Arthrobacter globiformis: one gene and its partner. Each later gene encodes a partner of the first gene's protein in a complex. Links are inferred from orthologs where the notes say so. Each region holds a gene or a part of one and is shown on either strand. Other genes may lie near its edges.

Region 1 (4,745 bases):
TGACGTCGGCGAAGGCAGTGTTCAGCTCGCCGAGGCGGCGGTTCTGCACCGGATCCAGGGTGGGAGGCGGCCCCACGACGAAGACCTCCAGCCGCTTCTGGGTAGCTGAATCCAGGATGTTGGCGAGATTCAGCCGGCTCCGGGCCGTGGACAGCCCGAACTCGATGTCCCGGCCGGAAAGCCCGATGACCAGGCGGTTCTCGTGGTTGTCGCTGAACCTGCGGCCAGCCTCCTCGAGCCAGCGCGCGGCCAGCCCCTCGGTGCCTTCCTGGGGGCACGGGAGGGAAAAACTTTCCACCGTCATGCCGTCCTGCGGAGTGCGGGCGAGCACCCGGCCCAGCCATCCCAGCGCCCGGGGATCGCCGAGCCCAGCCAGCAGTTCATCTCCAACAGCCGCAATCCGCAGCTTCCTGTCTTCCACTACTACCTCTTCACTTGTTGGGAGGGCGTGTCCCGGATACGGACCTTTGCATGCCAGCCTAAAGGTCCATTAACTCACGCCGATTAAACAGAACTGCCCGGCTGGAACGGTATGTCACCGTCCGGCCGGGCAGCTTTTCTGCTACTTACGGGCGCGAATGCCTGCTTCAGGAGCGTGTCCTGCTCCGCAGCGTGGCGCTTCATGGAGCCGGCCGCGGTGGACGCCGAAGCCGGGCGTGAGACCAGGCGCACCTTCCGGTCAAGGGCGGTGGGCAGGTGCAGGCCCATGAACGGCCACGGACCCTGGTTGGCGGGTTCGTCCTGCGCCCAGACCACTTCAGCGTTCGGGTACTTGGCCAGTTCGGCTTCGATCTCCGCCTGCGGCAGCGGGTACAGCTGCTCGACGCGGACGATCGCCGTCGTCTTGTCGCCCGTCTTCTGCCGCGTGGACAGCAGGTCGTAGTACAGGCGTCCGGAGACCAGGAGAACACGTTCGACGGCGTCCCCCTGCAGCTGCTCGTGCTCACCTATCACCGGGCGGAAGCCGCCGGTGGTGAAGTCCTCCACGGACGAGGCAGCGGCCTTGAGGCGCAGCAGCTGCTTCGGCGTGAAGATGATGAGCGGCTTGCGGGGCCGGCTGTAGGCCTGGCGGCGCAGCAGGTGGAAGTGCGAGGCGGCCGTCGTGGGGTTGGCCACGATCATGTTCTCTTCGGCGCACATCTGCAGGAAACGCTCGATCCGTGCGGACGAGTGGTCCGGACCCTGTCCTTCGTAGCCGTGCGGAAGCATCAGCACGAGCGACGAGCGCTGGCCCCACTTCTGCTCGGCGGACGAGATGAACTCATCGATGATGGTCTGCGCGCCGTTGACGAAGTCACCGAACTGCGCCTCCCACAGGACCAGGGCGTCGGGGCGCTCCACGGAGTAGCCGTATTCGAAGCCCATGGCCGCGTATTCGGACAGCAGGGAGTCGTAAATCCAGAGCTTGGCCTGGTTGTCCGACAGGTTGCCCAGTGGCAGCCACTCGTTGCCGTTGGCGCGGTCGTGGAACACGGCGTGGCGCTGGACGAACGTGCCACGGCGTGAATCCTGGCCGGCAAGGCGAACGGGTACGCCTTCCATGATCAGCGATCCGAAAGCGGCAATCTCGCCGAAGCCCCAGTCGATGCCGCCCTCACGGGACATCTGCTCACGCTTCTCCAGCAGCTGCTTGAGCTTCGCGTGGACAGTGAAGCCCTCGGGGATCTCCACGTGGGCCTTGCCGATGCGGGCGAGGGTGTCGGCCGAAATCGCCGTGGACGCCGGCGCGTTCGTTCCGATGTCGGACTGCTGTGCATGGGGGCGCTCGATGTCCGATACCGCAGCCGAATCGGCCGTGATGATCGGAATGGGCGAGGTCTGGGCGGCGTGGGTCTCGGCGAAGACGCGCTCGAGGCGCTCCTGGTAGTCGCGGAGCAGCTGCTCGGCTTCTTCCTCGGTGATGTCACCGCGGCCGATCAGCGATTCTGTGTAGAGTTTGCGGACAGAACGCTTGGCCTCGATGAGGTTGTACATCAGCGGCTGCGTCATCGAGGGGTCGTCACCCTCGTTGTGACCGCGGCGGCGGTAGCAGACCATGTCGATGACAACGTCCTTGTGGAACCGCTGGCGGAACTCGTAGGCGAGCTGGCCGATGCGGACAACTGCCTCCGGGTCGTCGCCGTTCACGTGGAACACCGGAGCCTGGATCATCTTGGCGACGTCCGTGGAGTACGTGGACGAGCGCGACGAGGACGGAGCGGTGGTGAAGCCGACCTGGTTGTTGACCACGATGTGAATCGTTCCGCCGGTGCGGTAGCCGCGCAGCTGGGACAGGTTGAGCGTTTCCGCCACAACACCCTGGCCGGCGAAGGCAGCGTCACCGTGAACCATGATAGGCAGCACGGGGAACGACTGTCCCTGGTCCAGCCGGTCCTGCTTGGCGCGGACGATGCCCTCCAGGACCGAATCGACGGCCTCGAGGTGGGAGGGGTTGGCGGCGAGGTAGACCTTGGTCTCCTTGCCGTTGTCCGACGTGAACGTGCCCTCGGTGCCGAGGTGGTACTTGACGTCGCCGGAGCCCTGCACGGAGCGCGGGTCCTGGGTGCCTTCGAACTCGCGGAACACCTGGGCGTAGGTTTTGCCGGCGATGTTGGTCAGCACGTTCAGGCGGCCGCGGTGGGCCATGCCGATGGCAACCTCGTCCAGCCCGTCGTCGGCTGCATCGGAGATGACTGCATCCAGCAGCGGAATCAGCGACTCGCCGCCTTCAAGCGAGAACCGCTTCTGGCCCACGAACTTGGTCTGCAGGAAGGTCTCGAACGCCTCTGCGGCGTTCAGCTTGGAGACGATGCGCAGCTGCTCGTCGCGGCTCGGCTTGGAGTACGGGTGCTCCAGCTGGTCCTGGAACCACTTGCGTTCGGCCGGGTCCTGGATGTGCATGTACTCGATGCCCGTGGTGCGGCAGTAAGCGTCCCGGAGCACCCCCAGGATGTCGCGGAACTTGAGCATCGGCTTGCCGCCGAAGCCGCCCGTGGGCCACTCGCGGTCGAGGTCCCACAGGGTCAGGCCGTAGGTGAGGACGTCGAGGTCGGGGTGCTTACGCTGGACGTACTCGAGGGGATCGGTGTCCGCCATGAGGTGGCCGCGTACGCGGTAGGAGTGGATCAGCTGCTGGATCCGGGCGACCTTGTTGATCTGGTCGGCCGGGTCCACCTGCAGGTCAGGGCTCCAGCGCACAGGCTCGTACGGGATGCGCAGCGCTTCGAAGATCTCGTCGTAGAAGTCCTGCGCGCCGAGGAGCAGGGAGTGGACGAGCTTGAGGAATTCGCCGCTGCCTGCACCCTGGATGACGCGGTGGTCATACGTGGAGGTCAGGGTGAGGATCTTGCTGATGGCGTTCTGGGCAATGATCTTCTCGCTGGCGCCCTGCCATTCGGCCGGGTAGTCGAGGGCACCGACGCCGATGATGGCGGCCTGGCCCTTCGAGAGGCGGGGCACCGAGTGCACGGTGCCGATGCCGCCCGGGTTGGTCAGCGACACGGTGGTGCCGGCGTGGTCGTCTGCCGTCAGCTTGCCGTTGCGGGCACGCTTGATGAGGTCTTCGTAGGTGTGCCAGAACTCTGCAAAGTTCATGGTTTCGGCCTTCTTGATGTTGGGAACCATCAGAAGGCGGGTGCCGTCGGGCTTGGGCATGTCGATGGCGATGCCGAAGTTCACGTGTGCCGGCTGGACCGCCACCGGCTTGCCGTCAACCTCGTCGTAGTACACGTTCATGGACGGGAACTGGGACAGTGCCCGGACAACGGCGTAGCCGATGAGGTGGGTGAAGGAGACCTTGCCGCCGCGGGCGCGGGCCAGGTTGGAGTTGATGACAACCCGGTTGTCGATCAGGAGCTTGGCCGGAACCGCCCTGACGCTGGTGGCCGTGGGCACCTCGAGGCTGGTGACCATGTTCGTCGCAATGGCCTTGGCCGGTCCGCGAAGGACGGATACGACGTCTTCCTCTGGTGCGGTGGGAGCCTTGACGTTCTTCGGCAGCTGGGCCGGGATGGGCTGGGCGCCGGTGCCCGCCTCGGTCTTCTTCGCGCCGTCGCGGGCTACCGTTGCCGGAGCCTTCTTGGCAGGTGCAGGCTGGGCGGGGGCTGCCGCCGGCGCCGGTGCCGGAGCTGCCGCAGGCGCCTGGGCCGCGGGATTAGCAGATGCCGGTGCCTTCGCGGGCGCCGGGGGAGTGACAACAGGCAGTTCGCGGGTAGCCGGATTGGCCGCCGGTGACGTCACTGCCGGCACGCCGTTGGAAGATGGACCGCTGCCGCTGTCGAATGATTCGAACAGGGGCCACCACTTGGCATCAACCGTGTTCTTGTCCTGCTGGTAACGCTCGTACAGTTCGTCAACGAGCCACTCGTTTCCACCAAATTCCTCTGGCAGACGGTGGCTAGGCTGCTCTGGCACTTGAAATACGCCTCTTCCATGAGTTTGATTTCCTCTGGTCGCCTAAGGTGCCACGGCACAACGATCGAACCAGTTTCTGTGTCCTATGAACCCAGACCTTTGCCAGTCTAATGACCGTTCCGGGTTAACTGCCAATAAGGGTGACCCAAATCATGTACCGCCCGAATTATGGCGAAATGGGGTCCAAGCGAGCCCCGAACCGAGTCCTATCCACCATGCCCGGGAGCCGGTTCCGGACGGGCCGGACGGGCCGCTTTAGTCCTCTGTGGCCGTGCGTTGCTCCTGTAGACTGCAATCCTTATGGACAGTAAATATAGGTGCCATGGACGGTAAATCCAGGTGCCGGCCTGGGG
Region 2 (3,209 bases), 1.6 Mb from region 1 along the record:
TCTTCCGGGCTGGTCTTGCCTTCCGAGGCCTCGGTGCGGGCCTTCCAGGTGACCTCGTAGGTGCCCAGTCCGGAGCTGTCGAGCGTCGTGTTGCCTGCGCCCGTCATCAGGTCGCCGTTCCATACTGTGTGTGCGGTGCGTGTTGCTGCCATGTCCACTCCTTAACTTGGATTCAGTCCAGGTCCAGGCTGCCGCCCGGCCCTTCCTGCTCAATCCTATGGATTAGGTGCCCCCCGTGCACGGGTTGTCCGCTGTCAGAGGATTATGACCGGAAGCGCCAACGACGACGGCGACGCCCCCCGCAGGAGGGGGCGTCGCCGTCGTCGTTGGCATGGCAGGGGGCGGTTACCGCCAGAGCGTCGCGATAGCGACGTTCAGCAGAGCCAGCCCGCCCACGCTGTGGGCCAGGCCGGCGGAGATCGGCTCGCCCTTCTTGTACTTGCGGCGGCCGATGAAGGCCAGCACGCCGACGACCAGGGCGACGCCGATCTTGATGCCCAGCTTCGCGTAGTTGGCGTCCATGTCGAGCGCGGGGATCAGGCCCATCATCACGATGCCGGTGAGGAGCTGAAGTGCCGCGCCGTCGAACTGCCGGGGATGGACAGTCGGCTTCTTCATGTTGCCGATCCAGATGCCGACGATCATGGCGGCGCCGACGATGTGCAGGAAGACCATGACGTTATAGACGATGTTCATGGCACCAGTCTAGCCAGATACTTCTACGCGCCGTAGTAAGGAGAGGCGGCGGTTCGCGGCGCAGATTTACCAAACAAAAGACGACGGCGGTGCGGCCGTCCGGTGGCATACCACCGGCGCCCGCACCGCCGTCGTCGTTGGCTGTTAGTTACAGTCCCAGGTCCGCTTCGAACGCGCCCTCTTCGAGGCGGGCCTTCAGCGTCTGCAGGAAGCGACCGGCGTCCGCACCGTCCACCAGGCGGTGGTCGTAAGTGAGGGACAGGTACATCATGGAGCGGATGGCGATCGAGTCGTCACCGTTCTCGTCCTGGACCACCACGGGGCGCTTGACGATCGCACCGGTGCCCAGGATGCCGACCTGCGGCTGGTTGATGATCGGGGTGTCGAACAGTGCGCCGACGGAGCCGATGTTGGTGATGCTGAACGTACCGCCGGACAGTTCGTCCGGGCCGATCTTGCCGTTGCGGGTGCGGTCAGCGACGTCGGCGATCTTGCCGGCGAGGCCCGCGAGGTTCAGGCTTCCGGCGTCGGAGATGACCGGAACCAGGAGGCCCTTGTCCGTGTCCACGGCGATCGCCAGGTGCTCGGCGTTGTGGTACGTGATTTCCTGCTTGTCCTCGTCGTACGCAGCGTTGAGCGTGGCGTGCTGCTTGAGTGCCTCGGCCACGGCCTTGGCGATGAAGGGCAGGAAGGTGAGCTTGACGCCGTTCTGGGCCTGGAACGAGTTCTTGGCCTTCAGGCGCAGCTTGGCCACCTTGGTCATGTCCACTTCGTGCACCTGGGTCAGCTGGGTGGAAACATCCAGCGACTCACGCATGCGGCGGGCGATGACCTGGCGGATACGCGGCGCCTTCTTCACGGTGCCGCGCAGCGATGATGCTGCTGCCGACGGAGCAGCGGAAGCTGCGGCCGGGGCTGCCTGCGCTGCGGCTGCCGGAGCGGCCTTGGACTCAGCAGCGGCCAGGACGTCCTGCTTGCGGATGCGGCCGCCGACGCCCGTGCCGGAGACGGCGGCGATGTCCACGCCGTGCTGGTTGGCGAGCTTGCGGACCAGGGGAGTGACGTAGCCGGACTCGCCGCCTGCGGCCGGAGCGGCCTGCGGTGCGGGTGCAGCCTGCGGAGCCGGAGCGGCCTGCGGTGCGGGTGCAGCCTGCGGAGCCGGAGCGGCCTGCGGTGCGGGTGCTGCCTGGGGAGCAGGCGCGGCGGCGGGCTTCTCAGCTGCGGGGGCGGCGGGAGCCTCGGCGGGCTTCTCGGGAGCTGCAGCAGGAGCAGCGGCGCCGGAGCCGATGACGGCGAGGACAGAGCCAACCTCGGCGGTCTCGTCCTCATTGACGCGGATTTCCTGCAGCGTGCCGGCCACGGGAGACGGGATCTCGGTGTCCACCTTGTCGGTGGAGACCTCGAGCAGCGGCTCATCAACTTCAACGGTGTCGCCAACGGCCTTGAGCCAGCGGGTGACGGTGCCTTCGGTGACGCTCTCGCCAAGTGCCGGCAGGGTGACTTCGTGGCCTTCGCCGGAGGAGGCGGGTGCTGCCTCAGCGGCAGGTGCTTCCTGGGCCGGTGCTGCGGCAGGTGCCTCTTCGGCGGGGGCTGCAGCCGGTGCTTCCTCGGCCGGGGCTGCTGCGGCGGGCGCCTCTTCGGCGGCTGCGCCGCCGCCCGAGCCGTCACCGATGCGCACCAGCGGGGCGCCAACTTCAGCGGTCTCATCTTCGGCGACGAGGATTTCCTCGATGACGCCGGCGATCGGAGAGGGGATTTCAGTGTCTACTTTGTCGGTGGAAACCTCGAGCAGCGGTTCGTCCACCTCTACCCGGTCACCTACCTGCTTGAGCCAGCGGGTGACAGTTCCTTCGGTGACGCTCTCACCGAGGGCGGGCAAGTTAACGGATTCAGACATGTCGTCCCCGTTCTCCTTTATTGATCTAAAGTGCGGATGATTGCTGCATTGGTCGGGCCTGGTGCACGCTGCTGTTCGAGCCGGGTGCACCAGGCCCTGGTTGTCTTGCGGAACGAATTAGCCGTGAAGGGCTTTGCCGGCGAGGGCAAGGTTGGCCTCGCCCAGGGCCTCGTTCTGGGTCGGGTGGGCGTGCAGCAGCTGGGCCACATCCTCCGGGTAGGCTTCCCAGTTCACGATCAGCTGTGCTTCGCCGATCTGCTCGCCCATACGTGAGCCGAGCATGTGGACGCCCACCACGGGGCCGTCCTTCTGGCGGACCAGCTTCACGAGGCCGCCGGTGCCGAGGATGGAGCTCTTGCCGTTTCCGGCCAGGTTGTACTCCTGGATTTCCACCTGCTCGTCGCCGAACTTCTCTTTCGCGGCCTTTTCGGTGTAGCCGACGGTGGCGATCTCGGGTTCGGAGTAGGTGACCTTGGGGATGTTGACATCCTCGACGATGACAGGCTTCAGGCCGGCAATTTCCTCGGCCACGAAGATGCCCTGCTGGTAGCCGCGGTGGGCGAGCTGGACGCCGGGGACAATGTCGCCGACGGCGTACACGTTGCCCACGCCGGTG

What was found. The genes of interacting proteins can lie anywhere in the genome.
Region 2: QFZ33_RS17400 (region 1) and sucB share a complex: the UniProt entries of both Bacillus subtilis proteins name them as parts of the 2-oxoglutarate dehydrogenase (OGDH) complex. The link is inferred for Arthrobacter globiformis from one-to-one orthologs.

Annotation. Positions count from the first base shown.
Region 1 is NZ_JAUSXI010000001.1:3,745,836-3,750,580, reverse strand. What follows is about bases 305-4,745. They hold QFZ33_RS17400 (multifunctional oxoglutarate decarboxylase/oxoglutarate dehydrogenase thiamine pyrophosphate-binding subunit/dihydrolipoyllysine-residue succinyltransferase subunit), read right to left. Parts: upstream 4,393-4,745; coding sequence 505-4,392; downstream 305-504. Other genes in these bases: QFZ33_RS17405 (GDSL-type esterase/lipase family protein), read right to left, coding at 305-421. In the rest of the region: more of QFZ33_RS17405, read right to left, coding at 1-304. UniProt on the Bacillus subtilis protein: E1 component of the 2-oxoglutarate dehydrogenase (OGDH) complex which catalyzes the decarboxylation of 2-oxoglutarate, the first step in the conversion of 2-oxoglutarate to succinyl-CoA and CO(2).
Region 2 is NZ_JAUSXI010000001.1:2,160,214-2,163,422, forward strand. The notes cover bases 220-3,209. They hold sucB (2-oxoglutarate dehydrogenase, E2 component, dihydrolipoamide succinyltransferase), read right to left. Parts: upstream 2,594-3,209; coding sequence 845-2,593; downstream 220-844. Other genes in these bases: QFZ33_RS09835 (hypothetical protein), read right to left, coding at 346-696; lpdA (dihydrolipoyl dehydrogenase), read right to left, coding at 2,711-3,209. In the rest of the region: QFZ33_RS09830 (OsmC family protein), read right to left, coding at 1-152. UniProt on the Bacillus subtilis protein: E2 component of the 2-oxoglutarate dehydrogenase (OGDH) complex which catalyzes the second step in the conversion of 2-oxoglutarate to succinyl-CoA and CO(2).